4 regions of the Streptomyces sp. NPDC003284 genome follow, and region 1 is predicted to be linked to each of the others. Evidence: riboswitches for the same ligand, from Rfam matches in the RefSeq annotation. Region 1 holds a riboswitch; each other region holds the start of a gene.
The links. A riboswitch is a leader RNA that binds a small molecule or an ion and turns the genes downstream of it on or off. The one in region 1 is predicted to bind cobalamin.
Positions count from the first base shown of each region.

Region 2: linked by a shared signal. The riboswitch ahead of ACWDYF_RS11870 (prenyltransferase/squalene oxidase repeat-containing protein) and the one ahead of ACWDYF_RS17095 (CbtB domain-containing protein) in region 1 are both predicted to bind cobalamin.
Region 3: linked by a shared signal. The riboswitch ahead of ACWDYF_RS33335 (cobalamin biosynthesis protein) and the one ahead of ACWDYF_RS17095 (CbtB domain-containing protein) in region 1 are both predicted to bind cobalamin.
Region 4: linked by a shared signal. The riboswitch ahead of nrdI (class Ib ribonucleoside-diphosphate reductase assembly flavoprotein NrdI) and the one ahead of ACWDYF_RS17095 (CbtB domain-containing protein) in region 1 are both predicted to bind cobalamin.

Region 1 is NZ_JBSFSI010000007.1:78,523-83,712, forward strand. Features, by position in the region: gene ACWDYF_RS17080 (histidine phosphatase family protein) at 1-239, shown strand, start outside; gene ACWDYF_RS17085 (hypothetical protein) at 267-617, opposite strand; gene ACWDYF_RS17090 (CbtA family protein) at 781-1,533, opposite strand; gene ACWDYF_RS17095 (CbtB domain-containing protein) at 1,555-1,776, opposite strand; cobalamin riboswitch at 1,814-1,937, opposite strand; gene ACWDYF_RS17100 (enoyl-CoA hydratase) at 2,049-2,849, opposite strand; gene mmsB (3-hydroxyisobutyrate dehydrogenase) at 2,846-3,766, opposite strand; gene ACWDYF_RS17110 (enoyl-CoA hydratase/isomerase family protein) at 3,763-4,839, opposite strand; gene ACWDYF_RS17115 (acyl-CoA dehydrogenase family protein) at 4,836-5,190, opposite strand, start outside.
Region 2 is NZ_JBSFSI010000004.1:429,611-434,800, forward strand. Features, by position in the region: gene ACWDYF_RS11865 (hypothetical protein) at 1-480, opposite strand, end outside; gene ACWDYF_RS11870 (prenyltransferase/squalene oxidase repeat-containing protein) at 477-3,248, opposite strand; cobalamin riboswitch at 3,428-3,560, opposite strand; gene ACWDYF_RS11875 (hypothetical protein) at 3,853-5,190, shown strand, end outside.
Region 3 is NZ_JBSFSI010000025.1:50,843-56,032, reverse strand. Features, by position in the region: gene cobN (cobaltochelatase subunit CobN) at 1-723, opposite strand, end outside; gene ACWDYF_RS33340 (cobyric acid synthase) at 720-2,240, opposite strand; gene ACWDYF_RS33335 (cobalamin biosynthesis protein) at 2,237-3,211, opposite strand; cobalamin riboswitch at 3,312-3,452, opposite strand; gene ACWDYF_RS33330 (DUF397 domain-containing protein) at 3,580-3,831, shown strand; gene ACWDYF_RS33325 (hypothetical protein) at 4,102-4,566, opposite strand; gene ACWDYF_RS33320 (helix-turn-helix domain-containing protein) at 4,613-5,190, opposite strand, start outside.
Region 4 is NZ_JBSFSI010000001.1:512,650-517,839, reverse strand. Features, by position in the region: gene aceA (isocitrate lyase) at 1-190, shown strand, start outside; gene ACWDYF_RS02345 (malate synthase) at 291-1,898, shown strand; cobalamin riboswitch at 2,146-2,368, shown strand; gene nrdI (class Ib ribonucleoside-diphosphate reductase assembly flavoprotein NrdI) at 2,541-2,960, shown strand; gene nrdE (class 1b ribonucleoside-diphosphate reductase subunit alpha) at 2,930-5,098, shown strand; gene nrdF (class 1b ribonucleoside-diphosphate reductase subunit beta) at 5,133-5,190, shown strand, end outside.

The DNA.
Region 1 (5,190 bases):
CGGACCTGTGCGGCCGGGTGGCGGAGTGGCTCGTGGAGGTGGCCGGGGCCGAGGGGCGCAGCGTCGCCGTGGTCGAGCCGGAGGTGGTGCGGGCGGCGGTCGTCGCGGCGCTGGGCCTGGACGCGGCCGTCTTCTGGCGGCTGGACGTGGCCCCGCTGACGGTGACCGAGGTCAGCGGCCGGGCGGGGCGCTGGAACCTGCGGCTGGGGCGGCCGCTGACCGCTCCCGCCGCGCCGTAGCACGCGCGTCGGCGCGGTCCCGGCGGTTCAGGACACCGTGTCCCGGTGGGCGCGCAGCAGGGACTCGACGTCGCCGCACAGACAGCGCCCGGGGACGTCCTCCGAAGGGGTCTTCGGGACGGTCCCGTCCTCGGGGCGGTCCGCCGGGTCCGGGCGGGTGTGCCCGGGGCAGTCGGTCCGATGCGCGGTGATCAGCGCCTCCAGGTCGTCCAGCAGCCGTTCGGCCTGCTTGGCCCGCTGGGCGAGCACCCGCACCCGGGCGCTCTGGCCGCCGATCTGCCGTCGGCTGGCGATCAGTTGGTCGTACTCCTCCACGGTCAGGGCGACCGCCGCACGGCCGCCGAGTGTGATGTGACGCGGCCGGGGGGCTCTGGCCACTCGGTTCCTCCGCTTCTGGCTGGGGTCCGCACACGGTCGGCGGACGCTGTGCCGTGCCGGGCGCCGTACTGGGCCGGGGCCGCGTGCCGTGCGGGCCGGTGTCCCGGAGAACGGCAGAGGGCCCCCGGTGGTTCCGAAGGGCCCTCTGGTGTCCGGAAAAGCGTCAGCGCGCGGCCGGAACCGCCCGCCCGGCGCCGGACCCGGCCGGAGCGGGGGCCAGCAGCCGCTGGGCCAGCTCGCCGAAGAGCAGGCCGAAGCCGCCCCACAGCACGGACTGGATGGCCAGGGCGGAGAGCCGGAAGCGCCACAGCAGAGCGGCCGGGAAGTCCTGCGGCACCTCGTTGATGACCGGCAGGAAGGCATAGGCCAGGCCGATCACCACGGCGAAGGCGGCGACGGCGGCCACGGTCGCCCACCAGGTGCCCAGAGCGGGCGCCAGGCGCTTGCCGAGCAGCGTCGCGGCGACCGCGAGGAGCACGCTGAGGACCATCATCAGGAAGTACAGCGCGGTCCGCTTGCCGATGGTGTCGGGGTCGCCGACCGACGGCGGGTTGGCCGGGTACTTCAGGAACGGCACGACGTACACGGCGAGCAGGGCGCAGCCCGACAGCAGCAGCGCGGTCGCCCGCGGGCTGAAGCGGCCCACCCGGCCCAGCGCGAAGCAGAAGGCGAGCGCGGCGATGCCGCCGAAGGCGACCCCGTAGACGAGGACACCGGTGGCCAGGCCCGCCGTGGACTGGAGCGAGCGGGAGACGACCTCCATCTCGTGCTCGTGGGAGTGGGCGTCCTCGAAGGCGATGGCCTTGTCGACACCGGGCTCACCGAGGAGATAGGCGACGACGAGGGCGAGCACGCCCGCCGCCAGGCCCGCGAGCATGCCGCGGACCAGGAGGTTTCGCACAGTTGCGGAGTTCATGAGTGTGCGGCGTCCCTCGCGTCAGTGGCAGGGGAAGCCGAGCAGGTGGCGGGCGTCGTGCACCCACTCGTGGACGTCCGTGCCGCTGAACACGGAGGTGGCGCCCTGCTCGGCGCCGACGAAGTAGAGCAGGATCAGCATCAGGATGCCGAAGAAGACCGCCCAGGGAGCTATCGCCTTCAGCGGCAGCTTGGCGGGCAGGACAGGTGCGTCGGCGGTCGGCTGGGCGACATGCTGCGCCATGGCAGGGGCCTCCTCTGGGAGTTCGCGTCCCATCTCGGTGGTGCACTGGACGACGGCCACGGGTCTGACTCGCGAGCGGCTCCGGGGAGCCGTCGCACACAGTGGCGCGACCGTGCCGGTTTCCCACCGGCTTCCGTCTCGCCGTCGTCGATATCGAACAGACGGTACCGCGTGCCGCCGTCCCGGCCAAGACCGCGTCCGGGAGGTGATCCCCGAACGTGATCTCCCCTCCCAGCAGGGCGGACCGGGCGCGGCGGCACGCGGTCCGCCGCTCAGCGGTGGCGGAACCCGGGCGCTCTGCGGTCGACGAAGGCGCCCATGCCCTCCTTCTGGTCCTCGGTCGCGAACACCGCGTGGAAGAGCCGCCGTTCGAAGCGGACGCCCTCGGCGAGCGTCGTCTCGAAGGCCCGTCCGACGGCCTCCTTCGCCATCATCGCCACCGGCAGCGACATGCCCGCGACGGTCTCGGCCACGGCCAGCGCCTCGCCGAGCAGATCGTCGGCGGGCACCACCCGGGAGACCAGTCCGGCCCGCTCGGCCTCCGCCGCGTCCATGGTGCGCCCGGTCAGGCACAGCTCCATGGCCTTGGCCTTGCCGACCGCGCGGGTCAGCCGCTGGGAGCCGCCGATGCCGGGGATCACCCCGAGCTTGATCTCGGGCTGCCCGAAGACGGCGGTGTCGGCGGCGAGCAGGATGTCGCAGAGCATGGCCAGCTCGCAGCCGCCGCCCAGGGCGTAGCCCGCGACGGCGGCCACCGTCGGGGTGCGCAGCTGCCCGAGCCGGTCCCAGGCCGCGAACCAGTCGCCGAGGTACATGTCCAGGTACCCCTGGGGCTGCATCTCCTTGATGTCGGCGCCCGCCGCGAACGCCTTCGCCGAGCCGGTGATGACGACGCAGCCGCACTCCGGGTCCCGGTCCAGCGCCTCGGTCGCGGCCACCACCTCGCGCATGACCGTCAGATTCAGGGCGTTGAGGGCCTCGGGCCGGTTGAGGGTGAGCAGGGCGGTGCGCCCCTTGCGTTCGACGAGGATCGTCTCGTACGCGGGAAGCCCGGCACCGTTCCGCGTGCTCATCGCTTCTCCCCCTCCCCTTCTTGTTCTTGCCGGGTGCCACGGTCCCGGATGGTGCGGACGATGCCGGAGAAGTCCTCGGTGGCGCCGACGTGTTCGGCGTACTCCTCGTACAACCGGGCCGCCGCGAGGCCCAGTCCGGTGTCCACCCCGCTGTCGCGGGCGGCCCGCGCGGCGAGTCCGAGGTCCTTGGCCATGAGGGAGGCGGCGAAGCCCGGCCGGTAGTCGCGGTTGGCGGGGCTGCCCGGGACCGGGCCGGGGACCGGGCAGTTGACGCTGAGCGCCCAGCACTGCCCGGACGCCGTGGACGCCACGTCGTAGAGGGCCTGGTGGGACAGGCCCAGGCGCTCGCCGAGCACGAACGCCTCGCTGACGGCGATCATGGAGACGCCGAGGATCATGTTGTTGCAGATCTTGGCCGCCTGCCCGGCTCCCGCGCCGCCGCAGTGGACGGCCTTCTTGCCCATGGCCTCCAGCAGCGGCCGGGCCTCGGCGAACTCCGCCTCGCCGCCGCCCGCCATGAAGGTGAGCGTGCCGGCCTCGGCGCCGACCACCCCGCCGGAGACGGGGGCGTCCAGCGACCGCATCCCGGCGGCGGCGGCCCGCTCGTGGGCCGTACGGGCGTCGGTGACGTCGATGGTGGAGCAGTCGACGAAGAGGGTGCCGGGCCGGGCCGCCGCCAGGACGGTGCCGTACAGGCCGAGGACGTGCCGTCCGGCGGGCAGCATGGAGACGACGACGTCGGCGTCCGCGACCGCCGAGGCGGCGTCGGCGGCGGGCTCGACACCCGCGCGGACGGCGCTCTCCAGGGCCTCGGGCACCAGGTCGTGGCCCCGTACGCGATGCCCGGCCCTGACCAGGTTGGCGGCCATGGGCGCGCCCATGTGCCCGAGTCCGATGAACGCGACGGTCAGGCTCACCAGGCCACCTCCACGGTGCTGTCGGATCCGGCGAGCCCCAGTTCGCGGTCGCCGAGCGGGGCGAAGAAGCGGTCCACGTCGGCCGCGCTGACCTCGGCGAGGGTGCCGGGCGACCAGCGGGGCCTGCGGTCCTTGTCGATGACCTGGGCGCGGACGCCCTCGACCAGGTCGGGGGCGGCGAGCGCGGCGCAGGAGACGCGGTACTCCTGGTCGAGGACCGCCTCCAGCGGGCCCAGGTGCCGGGCGCGGCGCAGCGCGGCGAGGGTGACCTTCAGCGCGGTGGGCGACTTGGTGAGCAGGGTCTCGGCCGCCTCCTTCGCGGCGGGCTCGCCGCGGCCGAGGAGGCGGTCCACGATCTCCTCCACGGTGTCGGCCGCGTAGCAGGCGTCGATCCACTCCCGCTGCCCGGCGAGTGCGCCCGGCGGCGGCGACTGCACATGCCGGGCGAGCGCGTCGTGCACGGACAGCACGGCGAGGTCGGCGGTGAAGGCGCCGAGCGCGGCGGCGGGCACATGGTGGTCGGCGAGCCCGCACAGCAGGGCGTCCCCGGCGCCGGTCTGCGCGCCGGTCAGCGCCAGATGGGTGCCCAGTTCGCCCGGGGCGAGGCCGAGCAGATAGGTGCCGCCGACATCGGGGACGAAGCCGATGCCGGTCTCGGGCATGGCGACGCGCGCGCGTTCGGTGACGACGCGGACGCTGCCGTGGGCGGAGACGCCGACGCCGCCGCCCATCACGATGCCGTCCATGACGGCGACGTACGGCTTGGGGTAGCGGGCGATCCGGGCATTGAGGCGGTACTCGTCGCGCCAGAACGCGGCCGCCGCGGTGCCGTCGCCGGTCTTGGCGTCGTCGTGGATGGCCCGGATGTCGCCGCCCGCGCACAGGCCGCGCTCGCCCGCGCCGCTGATGACGACGGTGGCCACCGCCGGGTCGTGCTCCCAGGCGGTCAGGGCCGCGTCGATGCGGCGGACCATCTCGTGGGTGAGGGCGTTGAGGGCCCGGGGCCGGTTGAGGACGATGTGGGCGGCCCGGCCGTCGGTGCGCAGGAGGACGGGGTCCTCGGTGCCGGTCACCGGAACGCCTCCGTCAGGCCGCGGGCCACGATGACGCGCATGATCTCGTTGGTTCCTTCCAGGATCTGGTGGACGCGCAGGTCACGGACGATCTTCTCGATGCCGTACTCGCTGAGGTAGCCGTAGCCGCCGTGCAGTTGGAGCGCGCGGTCGGCGACCGTGTACCCGGTGTCGGTGGCGAACCGCTTGGCCATCGCGCACAGGTACGGCGCCTGCGGGTCGCCCGCGTCCAGGGCGCGGGCGGCCTGCTGCACCAGGGCGCGGGCGGCGGCGAGTTCGGTCGCCATGTCGGCCAGCCGGAAGCGCAGCGCCTGCGCGTCGAGCAGCCGCTGCCCGAACGCCTCCCGGTCG
Region 2 (5,190 bases), on a different contig from region 1:
GCCGCCGAAGATCCACAGGTCGACGCTGCCGGGTTTGGGCCGGTAGAGCATGGCGCCGAGCTGGCTGTACTCCCAGTCGTCGCGGCCCGGGTCGGCGTGCCAGTAGGACCAGTACGCGGAGGCGGGCGGGGTCAGGACGCAGTCGTCGTCCTTCGCGGTGGGGTACTGCCTGCCGCCCTGGTAACCGCTGTAGCCGATGCGGCAGATGAACGCCGGTCCGTCGTGCCCGGTGCCGGTGGTGCGCCAGCCACCCTGGTTGAGCAGTTGGTAGCCGGTGGTCGGGGTGGTGCCGCAGGCCCGGTAGACGGGCCCGCCCCAGTGGCTGAAGTCGACGGCGAGCACCACGCCCGAGGTGGTGGTGCACCGGCCCATCGGCTGCGGGTCGGCGGCGGCCGGGGAGGATGTCGCGCCGAGCGCGGCGGCGGCCAGGGCGAGCGCCGCCGCGGTCCGGGCGAGGGCGGCGAGGCGGGGCCGTGTCATCGCTCGCTCCCGGTGTGCGCGTCCGCGCGGCGGCGGGCGGCGACCGCGGTGCGCCAGCCCGCGAGGACCAGCAGGGCGGCGACCGCGGCGAGGGCCGTGGCCTGCACACCGGTGGAGGCCAGCGCGCCGCCACCGCCGCCGCCCGCAGCGGAGGCGCCGCCGGTGTCTCCGGTGCCTCCCGTTTCTCCGGCGGTGATGATGTCGGGGGTGCCGCCGCCCTGGTCCGATGTCGGGCCGGGCTGCGGCGAGGTGCCGGTCAGGTCGGCCTTCAGGGTGCCGAAGGAGATGCCGGTCGCGCCGCCCACGGCCTGGGCGGAGGCCCGTACGTCGGAGCCGCGCTGGCCCTCCTTGGCGACGTTGAAGCCGCCGTCCGCGTTCTGCTGCGCGGCGAGGAAGGCGAGGGCCCGGGTGATCTGCGGGGCGTAGGTGTCCTTGTCCAGGGACAGCCCCTGGACGGCGAGCCCGGTGGAGTTGACGGAGTCACCGGAGGCGCCGGGGAAGCCGCCGTCGGGGAGCTGCCGGGAGGCGAGCCAGGCGAGCGCCTTGCGCACGGCCTGCTTCGCCGTGTCGCCGCCGGCCAGGTCGAGGGTCATCGCGGCCATGGCGGTGGAGTCGACCTCGGAGTCGCCGGTGGAGGGGATGAGGCTCGGCCAGGCGCCGCTCGGGTGCTGGAGGCTCTCCAGGTAGGCGATCGGCTGCTGGGCCGCCGTCTTCTCGCCCGCGCGCAGTTGCGCGAGGACGCCCAGGGACTGGGAGAAGACGGAGGGCGCGTAGGTGTAGGCGCCCTTGGCCGGGCAGGAGCGGTCGGGGGCCTTGCTCGGGGCGGTGCAGACGGCCTTGGCCAGGGTGGCGATGAGGTCGTGCCCGGTGAAGTTCCGCGGGTCGCGGCCGACGGCCTCGGCGAGCACCGCGGCCTTGCCGACGGAGCCGCCCAGCACGTGTGCGGTGCCGATACCGGTCCAGGTGTCGATGGTGCTGCCCGTGGCGTCCTTGCCGCGGGAGTCGAGGAAGTCGACGATGCCGCGCAGCCTGGCGTTGTCCAGGCCGGTGGCGGCCAGCGCGTAGGCGCCGTCGATGGTGAGGCCGAACGACGCGGTGCCCGAGCCGGGTGCGTCGGTGTAGTACCGGCCCTGCTGGAGCTGGGCCGGGGCGGTGAGGTAGGCGACGCCCTTCTTCAGGTCGGGTCCGGTGCCGCCGCCCGGGGCGGGGCCGCCGGGGCTGCTGGTGGGCCCGGTCGGGGAGCCGCTGGGCGTGCCGCCGGGCTCGGTCGGCGGGCCGCTGGTGGGCGGCACGGACGGCTTCGTGGTGACGGTGACGAGGCTGGTGCCCGCCCCGGCGAGGACGGCGGGCGACGTGGGGTGGACGACGGGGTCGGTGTCGGTCTCCTCGAAGCCGAAGCCGCCGCCGTCGAGCTGGTGCCGGGAGAGCCAGCCGACGGCCGCGTCCGCCCGCCGGGTGTCGCCGAGGGCGCGCAGGGCCTGGGCGGCGTACGCGGTGGCGGTGACGCTGCCGGTGGTGGAGCCGGTGTAGCCGGGGAAGGCGCCGTCCGCCGACTGGGACTCGGTGAGATACGTACGGGCGGCGTCCACCGTGTCGTCGTGGCCGCCCGCCCGGTGCAGGACCAGGGCGACCAGGCCGGTGGTGGCGGGGTCGCCGTCGCAGTACTCGCCGGGGCGGATGAGGATGCTGGTGATGCCGCCGTCCTTGCACTGGAGCCGGGCGAGGCGGTCGACGGACGCGGCCGGGGGTGTCTGCCCGGCGCGCAGCAGGGCGAGGACGGACAGGGCCTGGCCCTCGGTCTGGAAGGCGGTGCGGAAGTCACCGGCGGCGGTGCAGCCGGGGGCCGGTCCGGACTCGGGGCCCGCCGTGCACACGTGTGAGGCGAGGGCGTCGATCAGGTCGTGGCCGCCGAAGGCGTGCGGGTCGCGTTCGGTGGTCTCGGCGAGGAGGGCGAGGCGGGCGGCCGCGGTGGCGTCGGGGGCCTGGCCGGCGCCGTTCGGGTAGGCGTAGTCGGCGACATGGGCGGCGAGGAAGCCGGTGACCTTGTCGAGGGTGGCGTTCCTGCCGTTCGCGGCGGCGAGCGCGTAGGCGGTGTCGGCGGTCAGTTCGTAGTTCGCGGTGGTCGCGCCGTCGTCGACGATGCGTTCGTCGTCGGTGAGGCGGCCGGCGAGCCAGGCCGCCGCGGCGGCGGTGTCGAGTTCGCCGGGTGCGCCGGTGGGGGTGCCGCTGCCGCCGGGGTCGGGTGTGTGGCCGCCCGGGACGCGTACGTCGTCGGGGCTGAAGGCGGGCTTGCCCTTGGTACCGCCGATGTCGGTGCCGCCGAACACCCAGGCGTCGACGTCGCCGTCCTTGACGGTGCGTGTCATCGCGCCGCGCGAGCTGTAGGTCCAGTCCTTGTCGCCGGGCGCGGCCACCCAGTACGACCAGTAGGCCGTGGCGGGCGGGGTCAGTACGCAGTCCTCGGCGGCCGGGGTCGGGTACTCCGTACCGGAGTGGAAGGCGCCGTAGCCGATGCGGCAGAGGAAGCCGGGGCCGTCGTGCTGGGTGCCGGTGGTGGTGAACCCGGCCTGGTGCAGCAGGTTGTAGCCGGTGGTGGGGGCGGGGTCGCAGCCGCGCTCGACCTTGCCGCCGAACGGTCCGAAGTCGACGGCCACCACGGCGCCATGGGTGGCGGTGCAGCCGTCGGCGCCGTCCGCGGCGGCGGGCGCGGTCGTGAGGAACGCCACACAGGTGGCGAGGACGACGAGCAGAGCCGAGCCGAGCGACACCGCCCGCCGTGTGCTCGCGGTCGTCGGCCCGCTTCTTCGCTTCCCCGTGTCCACCCCGGTCCCCTCGCGCCTGTCCGGCGCGGACGCGGACGTGGCAGAGGGGCCCTCACCGGCCGGGGTGGTCCCCGGACGGCCGGAAGGCCGGTCGCACCACGCCGTAGTCCACGACGGCGTCTGTTGCTGTTGAGCACGCTCCAGGCATTCCGGCTCGCCCGGCGGACCGGGCCCACGGTTGCGGGTCAGCGCCGGACTTCGACCGGCTTCCCCTGGAACTCGTTGCGTATCACCGAGATTTGAGCACGCGTCACGAGGGCCGTCAAGGAGCTCCGGACGGGCTCGACCGCCCTCCGAGGCGGGCACTGGCGGCCGGTTGGCCGGTCGGGTACCGTCCCGGACTGCCGAGTGGGGGAACCCGGTGGGAGTCCGGGGCTGACGCGCAGCGGTGTGGGGCGGCGGGAGGCCGCCCCGAGCCCGAATGCCCAGGCGGTGCACCATCTCTGGAAGCCGGTCCACGCGTCCGGACGGCGGCCACGCCCGCTGCTCCGCAGGCCCGCCCGGGCCCGGCAACGGGCCGGGTCGGCGTCCTTCATCCAAGGAGCAGGCCATGTCCCGTCCGCTGTCCCTCAGCCGCGTCGCGCTCACCGCGGCGGCCGCCGTCGGCGCCCTCACGCTCACCGCGCTGCCCGCCGCGGCCACCTCCACCCCGGCGCAGATCGCCACGTCCAAGGCGAACGGCGTCACCTACCTCAAGTCGCTCCAGGCGGCGGACGGTTCGTACGCGGGGCCGGGGCTGTCCAACGAGTGGGCGTTCAGCGCGCTCGCCGCGGCCGGTACCGCGGCCGTGGACGTCACTCCGGACGGCGATCCCGCCAAGAACGCCAGATCGGTCTACCGCACCCTGCTCTCCACCGCGAGCTGGCCGTCCGCCACCCCGGTCGTCACGGACTACGAGCGGGCCACCCTGAACGCCTACGCCGCCGGTGTCGACCCCGCCCGGGTCTCCGCCTCCCGCAATCTGATCGCCGACATCTACGGCTACTGGCAGACGTCCCAGCCCGGTTACTTCGGCCCGCCCGCCAACTTCAACGGCACCGTCTTCGCGGCGCTCGCCCTGGGCGGCGCCCGCACCCAGTCGGGTCAGGTGCGTGTCCCGCAGGCGCTGCGCGACGCGCTGGTCACCCGGATCCGGGCCAACCAGCACGACGACGGCGGCTGGAACTACAGCAAGGCCGAGGGCGATCCCGGGCAGCTCGCCACCGCCGGTGACATCGACATGACCGGGGCGGCGATGGCCGCGCTGTGTGTGTCGGGGGTGCCGAACACCGACACGGACATCGTGCAGGCCAAGGCGTTCCTGAAGAGCAAACTGGTCGCCAACAGCGGCGCTTTCAACGCCATGTTCGGGATCAACACCGACTCCAACGGCTGGGCGGTGTCCGGTCTCAACGCGTGCGGCATCAACCCGCAGACCGGGGACTTCCTCACCTCCCTGGGCAGGACTCCGGTCGACTTCCTGCTCGCGCAGCAGTTCAACCCGGGCGGCGGCTTCAAGTACCAGCCCGCCGACACGGTCCCCTCGGCCTACGCGTCGGCCGACGCGCTGCGCGCGGTGGCCGGCGGCGGCTTCACCGCGGCCCCGCCCGCACCGGTGACCGCGGGCGCCCCGCAGTGGGTGGCCCAGGGCTCACTGGTCTCCGGTACGGCCACGAAGCTGGCGCTCAGCGTCGACGACGGCACCGGCAGCCCGAAGGTGTGCTCCGTCGCGCTCACCCCGACCGGCACGACGACCACACTGGGCGCCGTCCTGGACGCCGCCACCGGCGCCGCCACCCCGGCAGGCTGCGTCACCGCCGTCACCCCGTCCTCCGGCACCGGCACGGTCACCGCCCTCAACGGCAAGGCCAACAGCGGCACCGGCACCTGGAAGGTGAGCATCGACGGC
Region 3 (5,190 bases), on a different contig from region 1:
GTCGGCGAGGGCGCCGATGTCCCACGCCTCGTCGTCGCCGCCCGCCGACGCCTGCGAGGCGTGGGTGCCCCCGGCCGCCAGGACGGTGGCCACCAGGGCGTCGGTCCGCCCGAGGATCTCGAACAGGCCGGGGTCCGCGCCGCGCAGCGAACCGCAGTACACCGGAAGCGCGTTGGCGCCGTGCGCCTCGATCGCCTCGCACAGGGTGTCCACGAAGGCGGTGTTGCCGCTCAGCTCGTGCGCGCGGTAGAAGAGCACACCGACCGTGGGGCGGCCCGGCACGTGAGGACGCTCCCCGCGCACCCCGAACTCCGGCATCCGGCGCGGCTCCTCGAAGCCCTCGCCGGTCAGCAGCACCGTGTCGGACAGGAACCGGGCCAGCTCGGCGAGGTTGGCCGGGCCGCCCTCCACCAGGTAGCGCAGCGCCTCGGCGACCACACCGGCGGGCACCGACGACTCGGCCATCAGCTCCGCGTCCGGCACGCTCTCGCCGCCCAGCAGCACGGTCGGCACACCGGACGCCTTCAGCGCGGCGAGCCCGTCCTCCCAGGCCCGCTTGCCGCCCAGCAGCCGCACCACGGCGAGGTCCGCGCCGTCCAGCAGCGCGGGCAGCTCACCGGTCACGTCCACCCGGGTCGGGTTGCCGATCCGGTAGGACGCCCCGCAGGCGCGGGCCGCCAGCAGATCGGTGTCGGCGGTGGACAACAACAACACTGTGCTCATGCGGGCGCTCCCGGTGGAATGAAAGGCAGTCCTTGCGGCGCGCCGGACTCGATGAGCCGCCACAGCGCGTCCGTGTCCGCGTGCTGTTCGATCAGGTCGCCGAGCCGGTCGAGCTGCTCCTCGCGCAGCGCGGCGAACGACGTGGTGGGCGAGGGCACGAAACGGCGGCCCGCGGCGGCGGCGACCACCCGCAGGAAGGCCCGGCGGAAGCCGTCCGACTCCAGCGAGCCGTGCCAGTGCGTGCCCCAGACCGAGCCGGCCCGGCAGCCGTCCAGGAACGGTTCGCCGCCGGTGACGTCGGCGACGCCGTGATGGATCTCGTAGCCCTCGACCCGCTCGCCCAGGGCCGTGCCCTCGGGCCGGGCGAGGGTCTTGTCCGGGGCGAACCGGACGCGTACGGGCAGCAGTCCGAGCCCGTCGACCCGGCCGCGACGGCTCTCGACGTCGTCCTCGATGTGCTCGCCGAGGAGCTGGAAGCCGCCGCAGACACCGAGGACGGGCCGCCCCTCGGCGGCCCGGCGCCGCAGGGCGTCCGCGAGGCCCCGCTCGCGCAGCCAGTCCAGCGCCCGCACGGTGCCGCGGGTGCCCGGGACCACGACGAGATCGGCGTCGGCCAGTTCCTCGGGCCGGTCCACGAACCGCACGACGACGCCCGGTTCGGCGGCCAGCGCGTCCACGTCGGTGAAGTTGGACATCAGCGGGACGGCGCAGACGGCGACCCGCAGCACGTCCTCGCCGACCGGCGGCGCCACGGCGGACTCCCGTACGGCACCGCGCAGCGACACCCGCAGTCCGTCCTCCTCGTCGATGCCGAGCCCGTGCCGGAAGGGCAGCACCCCGTAGGTGTGCCGCCCGGTGAGCCCGTGCAGCATGCCGATGCCGGGTTCGAGCAGCGAGACGTCGCCGCGGAACTTGTTGACGAGGAAACCGGCGACCAGTTCCTGGTCCTCGGGGGAGAGCAGGGCCACGGTGCCGAAGAAGGAGGCGAAGACGCCGCCGCGGTCGATGTCGCCGACGACGACCACCGGCAGCCGCGCGCCGCGCGCGATGCCCATGTTGACGATGTCGGTGCGGCGCAGATTGATCTCGGCCGGACTGCCCGCGCCCTCGCAGATCACCGCGTCGTAGGAGCCGCGCAGTTCGGCCAGGCAGTCCAGCACCGTGCCCAGCAGCCGCTGCTGGCGCCCGCCGTGGTAGCCGCGCGCGCTCATCTCGCCCACCGGCCTGCCCAGCAGCACCACTTGGCTGCTCTGCTCGCCGCCCGGCTTGAGCAGCACCGGGTTCATCAGCGCGGTCGGCTCGATCCGGCACGCCTGCGCCTGCATGGCCTGCGCCCGGCCGATCTCGGCGCCCTCGCGGGTGACGAACGAGTTGAGGGACATGTTCTGCGCCTTGAACGGCGCGACCTTGACGCCCTGGCGCGCCAGCCACCGGCAGATCCCGGCGGTGACGACGCTCTTCCCGGCGTCGGAGGTGGTCCCGGCGACGAGCAGCCCGCCGCCCCGGCCACCGCTCATGACGTACGTCCCTTCGTCCGACGGCCGCGACGGCCGCACAGGAGCCTCACGGCGGCGCATGTGCCGAGCGCGAGCCAGCTCACGCGCCGTGAGAGCCGTACGGCCCGGTCGATGTCACCGGCCTGCACCGCGCGCCCCGCCGCGCCGTTCAGTACCGGCCGGTGCTCCACGCGCCCGGCGTACGACAGCGTGCCGCCGAGGCGGACGCCGAGCGCGCCCGCGAACGAGGCTTCCACCGGCCCGGCGTTGGGGCTCGGGTGCCGTCCGGCGTCCGCGCGCCAGGCGCGCACGGCGCCGCGCGGATCGCCGCCCGCCGCGGTGGCCAGGACGGCGGTCAGCCGGGCGCCCGGCCAGCCCGCCAGGTCGTCCAGGCGGGCGGAGGCCCAGCCGAAGCGCCGGTGGCGGGGCGACTTGTGGCCGACCATGGCGTCCAGGGTGTTGACGGCACGGAAGCCGAGCAGGCCGGGCACGCCCGCGACGGCGCCCCAGACGAGGGCGCCGACCACGGCGTCGGAGGTGTTCTCGGCGACCGACTCGACGACCGCGCGGGCGATCTGGGCGGCGTCCAGCGCCTGCGGGTCGCGCCCGCACAGATGCGGCAGCCGCGCCCGCGCGGCCTCGATGTCGCCGGACTCCAGGGCCTGTCCGACGGCGCGGGCCTCGCGGGCCAGCGAGGTGCCGCCGACCACGGCCCAGGTGGCGGCGCCGGTCAGCAGGACGGAGGCGGTGTACGGGAAGCGGGGGGCGCGGGCGGCGCGGGCGGCGGCGGCCCCCAGCGCGACGGCGCCGCCGGCGCACACGGCGGTGTGCAGCGCGCCCCAGCCACGGTGGTCGTGCCACAGCACACGTTCGACGGCGCCCGCGGCCCGCCCGAACACGGCGACCGGATGCCCGCGGCGCGGGTCGCCGAGGAGCAGGTCACCGAGGAGGCCGGCGGCGGCGCCGTACGCGAAGACGCGATCGGCACCCATCGGGTCAGCCGGCCGCGGGGTCGGTCAGGGAATCGCTGATGAACCTCGGTCGGCAGCCGCGCATGGCGATGGTCCTCACTCAGGGTGTCCGCGCCCTGGTTCGACGTGACCGGCGGCGAGAGTTCCTGGCTTCCGGGGATGTTCCTCCCCGGTGACAGTGGCGGGACCGCGCCGGATTCGCACCGGCTTCCTCTTCTGCCGCCGTACATGGCCCCGGAAGTCCACCACGGCCCCGGAACAGCCGTCAACTTGCCGTTGACCTGCGGCGGGGTGGTGTGCCGAGGCTCATATCCCCGATCCGGGCCCGCGGACTTGAAACGGCTCCTTCTGGCCTCTTTCCCGGCGGCGAAGCTGGGAAGACTCCTGTCATGAACATCCATGGGGGCTGGAGGAGGCGGGCGTTGGCAGGCAGGGAGCCGACAGGGCGCGCCTGGGTCAGGAGCAGCTACTCGGCGAGCGGCGGAGAGTGCGTGGAGGCAGCTTGGGAGCAGGGCCGTGTGCTCGTGGGCGACTCGAAGCGGCCGGTGGACGGCGCGAGCGGGCCCGTGCTCGCCTTTCGCCGTACGGCGTGGTGTGGTTTTCTGGCGGGGCTGGTGAACCCGGAAGCGGGCGGCTCGTGATCGCCCCGGGGGGGGCGGGAGGTGCACCTATGCGGGACCGAGCTGACGGAACGGCGTCGGCGGTGGGAAACCGCGACGGAACCATGGAGAACCGGACGTCCGCGGCGCTCCCGCTGATCCTCTTCTCCTCGGCCACGGGGATCCTCGCGGTGGGGGCCGGCGCGTTGGCGGCGCTGCTGGTACCGGACGGCGCGGCGCGCGGCGTTGTCTGGCTGCTGGTCACCGCGCTGGTGGCCGCCGGCGGCGGACTGTGGTGGGGGCTCACCCCGCTCACGGAGCGGCTGAGGGTCCTGAACCGGGCCCTTGAGACGGTTCAGCCCCGGGGCGAGCCCCCTCGCTGACCCCGCCGGGCACGGCGGCACCGGAGCGCCGACGCAGCGCTCTGCCCACGGTGGCGCCGAGCGCTGTGAGGACCGCCGCGCCGACCGCCCCGGTGACAGTGGTAGTCAGCGGGGTGGCCGCCGCGAACGGAACGGCGGGAGTGACCCGGGTGGCCACGGCGATGCTCAGCAGGAGGACGCTCGCGCACGCCGTGGCCACCAGCATGCGGGCGGACAGCAGCCGGATCTCGTTGGAGACCCGGGCGTTCTCCAGCTCGATCAGCCGCTGAAGCCACTCGGGCTGCTTGATCGCCTCGACCTTGACGGTGTTGTCGTCGAGTGGAGCAGCGTTCTCCGGCTCGGCGCCCCCCGTACGCAGGCGCTGCCACCACGTTCGTATTCCGAAGACCGCCATGGTCCTCCCACCCCGTTCCCGCCCGGGTCGTCGTCCCGTCCCGGGGTCAGCTGTTGTCCAGGCTCCCTCTGACCGCGCCGAGCAGGTCGGTCATCCGGTCGCCCTCGTACGCGATGGCGCTGATCTCCTCGAAGCACTCCTGGTAGCGGGCCATCAGGGCCAGATCATCGCGGCTCGACAAGCCGCCTCCTGGTCCCTCCACGTAGAGCAGGTCGTCGTCGTCGCGGAAGCTGAGCAGGATGAACGGCGTCGCGACGCTGAAGTGCGCCCCGGCGGAGAACGGCAGCACCCGCAGATTGGTGCGCGGGTGCTCCGTGAGGGACAGCAGATGATCGATCTGCCGTCGCATCACGGCGGGTCCGCCGACCTGCCGCCGCACGGCCGCCTCGTCCAGGACGATGTCGATCCGGGGACCGTCGCTCCCGTCGAAGAACCGCTCCTGCCGGGAGAGCCGGAGGTCCACCTGCTGGCGCAGCAGCGACTCGGGGCCCAGCGCCGACAGCAGCGCCGTGGCGTAGTCCTCCGTCTGCACGAGCCCCGGCAGGATGGTCGGGTTGTACATGCGGATCGTGTCCGCCGACCCCTCGTACCCCAGGTACAAGGCGTACTGGGGCGACACCACGT
Region 4 (5,190 bases), on a different contig from region 1:
CGAGCACGGCATGACCGCGTATGTCGACCTCCAGGAGCGCGAGTTCGCCGCGCAGGCCGACGGGTTCACGGCGGTCAGGCACCAACGCGAGGTCGGCACCGGCTACTTCGACCTGGTCTCCACGGCCGTCAACCCCGCCTCCTCCACCACCGCCCTGGCCGGCTCCACGGAGGAGGAGCAGTTCCACTAGGCGGTGCACGGCTTGTACGGCGGTACGGCTTGTACGGCTGTACGGCGCGGCCCCCGCCCGGGGCCGCACGTGGGTCCTGTCGCGTCCGAAGGAGAACCCGATGACCACCCTCGCACCGCCCCGGCCCGTCCGTGTCCTCGCCGCTCCCGGCCCCCGGCACGAGGAGATCCTGACCCCCGAGGCCCTGGACTTCGTCGGCCGGCTGGCCGCCGCGTTCGCGGAGCGCCGACGCGGCCTGCTGAAGGAGCGGCGCCGCCAGGCGATGCGGCTGGCGGCGGGCTCTCCGCCCAACTTCCCCATGGTGACCGCCGCGGTGCGCGCCGACCCGTTCTGGCGGGTCGCGCCGCCCGCGCCCGGTCTGGCCGACCGACGGGTGGAGATCACCGGGCCGCCCGACCGCCGGACTGCGGTCGCCGCGCTGACCTCCGGCGCCCAGGTGTGGACGGCCGACTTCGAGGACGCCACCGCACCGCTGTGGGACAACGTCGTGGGCGGGCAACTGACCCTGCTGGACACCGTCGAGGGCCGGATCGGCCTGCCCGCACCCGGCGGCGGGGAGCACCGGGCGGACGGCGGACGGCTCCCCGCCGTCATGGTCCGCCCGCGCGGCTGGCACCTCGACGAGGCGCACCTGGAGCACGACGGCGCACCGGTGCCCGCCGCCCTGGCCGACTTCGGCCTGTACTTCTTCCACTGCGCCCGGGGGCTGACCGAGTCCGGGAGCGGCACGTACTTCTCGCTGCCCAAGCTGGAGAACCGGTACGAGGCACGGCTGTGGAACGACGTGTTCCTGCTCGCCCAGGAGCTGCTGGGCATCCCCCGGGGCACCGTCCGGGCCACCGTGCTGATCGAGACGGTCACCGCCGCCTTCGAGATGGAGGAGATCCTCCACGAGCTGCGCGAGCACGGCGCGGGCCTGACCGCGGGCCGCCGGGACTACCTGTTCAGTCTTGTGCGCACCTTCGGCCACCGCACCGACTTCCTGCTGCCGGACCGCGCGGGGGTGACGATGACGGCGCCGTTCCTGCGGGCGTACACCGAGCTGCTGGTGCGCACCTGCCACCGGCGCGGCGCGCATGCCGTCGGCGGCCGGGCCGCCCAGGTGCCGGGCGCGGACGCGGCGGCGCGCGAGGCGGCTGTCGCGGCGGTCCGGCTGGACAAGGAGCGGGAGGCGGAGGACGGCTTCGACGGGTCCCAGGTGGCCTGTGCCGAGCTGGTCCCGGTCTGCCGGGAGGCGTTCGACGGGGTCCTCGGCGAGCGGCCGCACCAGCTCGACCGCACCCGCGCGGACGTCGAGGTGAGCGCCGCCGATCTGCTGTCGGTGCGCCGGACCGGCGCCCCGCCGGTCCCGGAGGGGGTGCGCACGAGCGTCGCCGTCGCGCTGCGCTGCTTCGCGGCCTGGCTCGGCGGGCGGGGCACCGTCGTCGTGGACGGGGTGCTGGTGGACACGGCCGACGCCGAGGTGGCCCGGACGCGGATCTGGCAGTGGCTGCGGCACCGGGTGGTCGACCGGGAGACGGTGGAGCGGGTGCTCGACGACGAGCTGGCCGCGCTGGGCGCCGCCTACCCGTGGGCGCCGCTGGAGGAGGTGCGCGCGCTGTTCGAGCGCACCGCGCTCGCCGCCGAGCTGCCGCTGTTCTTCACCCCCGACGCGTACGCGCGCCACCTGGTGCGCCGCACGGGAGCCGGGGGGTGCGAGCGGGGATGAGCCTGCGGCCGGACTGAGGGGTCCGGGCGCGGCGCGTGCCGAGGGGTGCGCGACGGCACCGGTGCGGTGAGGGCCGCGGCGGTGCCCCGGGAGACGGGCGGGCAGCGCGGGTACGGCGCTTCCCGCCCGTGCCGTTTCCGGGTCCGCGCGCCGTGCGCCGCCGCCACCGCGACAGGGCTTAGGTATACCTAAGTTTTCCCGAAGACACAACATCTGGGGCTGTGCACCACGGCAGTGTTCTAGATGTAGTGTTGGCCGTGCTGGTGGTTCGCCAGGCACTCCGGTGCCCGGCGAGGCAAGAGGGAACCCGGTGGGAATCCGGGACTGCCCCGCAGCGGTGAGCGGGAACGACCGCCGTCATACGCACTGGACCCGGTGGACCGGGCCTGGGAAGCGACGGCCAGTAGACGTCTCGTACGACACGAGACACGCCCGCGAGTCCGAAGACCTGCCACCGGTGCGTACGCCGACGAGCGGCGTGCGTGCTCCGAGGCCCCGAGGGAGGGCCGCGTGGCAGCAGCACGGACCCGGGTCCGGCGTGCCCTTCTTCCGCCGCCGCCCGGCCCCGCCGTACGCGCCGCGACGCTCCTCCTCCCCCGGTCCTCGGACAGGGACGGGAACGAGCGAGAGGAGCGGCGGTCGATGAGCGGCCTCGTGTATTTCTCCAGCGTCTCGGAGAACACCAAGCGCTTCGTGGAGAAGCTGGGTCTGCCCGCCACGCGCATCCCCCTGCATCCGCACCGCGCCGGCCTGCCGCGGGTGGCCGGGCCGTATGTGCTGATCACGCCGACCTACGGCGGCGGCGAACGCGCCGGGGCGGTCCCCAGGCAGGTGATCCGCTTTCTGAACGTCGAGGCCAACCGCGCGCTGCTGCGCGGGGTCATCGCGTCCGGCAACACCAACTTCGGCGCGGACTACTGCCTGGCCGGACGGGTGATCGCGGCGAAGTGCGGGGTTCCCGAGCTGTACCGATTCGAACTGCTGGGCACGGAGCGCGACGTCCGTGCCGTGAGGGAAGGACTGAGGACGTTTTGGACACGACACTCATCGGCGGCGGCGTGATCACCGCCCCGCGCGAATCGGTCGGTACGCGCAAGGACTACCACGCGCTCAACGCCCTGCTGAACATGTACGACTGCGACGGCCGCATCCAGTTCGACAAGGACCGCGAGGCCGTACGCCAGTACTTCCTCCAGCACGTCAACCCGAACACGGTGGTCTTCCCCACCCTCAAGGAGAAGATCGACCACCTGATCGAGAACGACTACTACGAGGAAGCCCCGATCCGGCGCTACGACTGGGAGTTCGTCAAGGGCCTGTACCGGCGGGCGTACGCCCACGAGCACCGCTTCCGCACCTTCCTCGGCGCGTTCAAGTACTACACGTCGTACACGCTCAAGACCTTCGACGGCTCCCGCTACCTGGAGCGCTACGAGGACCGGGTGGCCGCGACCGCGCTCTTCCTCGGCGCCGGGGACGAGGCGCTGGCGTCCCGGCTGGTGGACGAGATGATGACCGGCCGCTTCCAGCCGGCCACCCCGACCTTCCTCAACGCGGGCAAGGCGCAGCGCGGCGAGCTGGTCTCCTGTTTCCTGCTGCGCGTCGAGGACAACCTGGAGTCCATCGGCCGGGGCGTCAACTCGGCGCTCCAACTGTCCAAGCGCGGCGGCGGGGTGGCGCTGCTGCTGACCAACCTGCGCGAACAGGGCGCCCCGATCAAGAAGATCGAGAACCAGTCCTCCGGGGTGGTCCCGGTGATGAAGCTGCTGGAGGACTCCTTCTCCTACGCCAACCAGCTCGGCGCGCGCCAGGGCGCGGGCGCGGTCTACCTGCACGCCCACCACCCGGACATCATGCGGTTCCTGGACACCAAGCGGGAGAACGCGGACGAGAAGATCCGCATCAAGACGCTGTCGCTGGGCGTGGTCGTCCCCGACATCACCTTCGAACTGGCCAAGCGCAACGAGGACATGCACCTGTTCTCGCCCTACGACGTGGAACGCGAGTACGGCAGGCCGCTGGCCGATCTCTCCGTCAGCGAGCACTACGACGACCTGGTCGCCAACCCGCGCATCCGCAGCACCACGCTCAGCGCCCGCGAGTTCTTCAAGACGATCGCGGAGCTCCAGTTCGAGTCGGGCTACCCGTATCTGCTGTTCGAGGACACCGTGAACCGGGCCAACCCGATCCCGGGCTGGATCAACATGTCCAACCTGTGCTCGGAGATCCTCCAGGTCAACACGCCGAGCACGTACGACGCCTCGCTCGGCTACGAGACCGTCGGCCGGGACATCTCCTGCAACCTGGGCTCGCTGAACATCGCCGCCGCCATGGCCTCCCCCGACCTCGGCGCGAGCGTGGAGACGGCGGTGCGCGGTCTGACGTCCGTCTCCGACCAGTCGCACATCGACGCGGTGCCGTCCGTGGCACACGGCAACGACCTCTCGCACTCCATCGGCCTGGGCCAGATGAACCTGCACGGCTACCTCGCCTCGCAGCGCGTCCACTACGGCAGCGCGGAGGGCGTCGACTTCACCGACCTGTACTTCTACACGATCGCCTATCACGCGCTGCGCGCCTCGAACCGGATCGCGATCGAACGCGGCACCGCCTTCGACGGGTTCGAGAAGTCCGCGTACGCCGACGGCTCGTACTTCGACCGGTACACCGAGCGGGCGTGGGAGCCGGCCACCGCGCGGGTGCGGGAGCTGTTCGCCGACGCGGGGATCGCGCTGCCCACCCAGGACGACTGGCGCGAGCTGAAGCGGTCGGTGCGGGAGCACGGCATCTACAACCAGTACCTCCAGGCCGTGCCGCCGACCGGATCCATCAGCTACATCAACGACTCGACCGCCTCCATCCACCCGATCGCCTCCAAGGTGGAGATCCGCAAGGAGGGCAAGCTCGGCCGCGTCTACTACCCGGCGCCGCACATGGACAACGACAACCTGGAGTACTTCCAGGACGCGTACGAGATCGGCTACGAGAAGATCATCGCCACCTACGCGGCGGCCACCCGCCATGTCGACCAGGGGCTCAGCTGCACCCTGTTCTTCCGGGACACGGCCACCACCCGCGACCTCAACAAGGCGCAGATCCTCGCCTGGCGCCAGGGCATCAAGACGCTCTACTACATCCGGCTGCGCCAGGAGGCCCTGGAGGGCACCGAGATCGAGAACTGCCTGTCCTGCACCCTGTGACCCCCTCGCACGCCCCGTTCACGAAAGCACCCCGATGACCACCACCCCCGCCCCGCTGACCGAGATCTCGGTCACCCCGCCGGCCTTCCGCC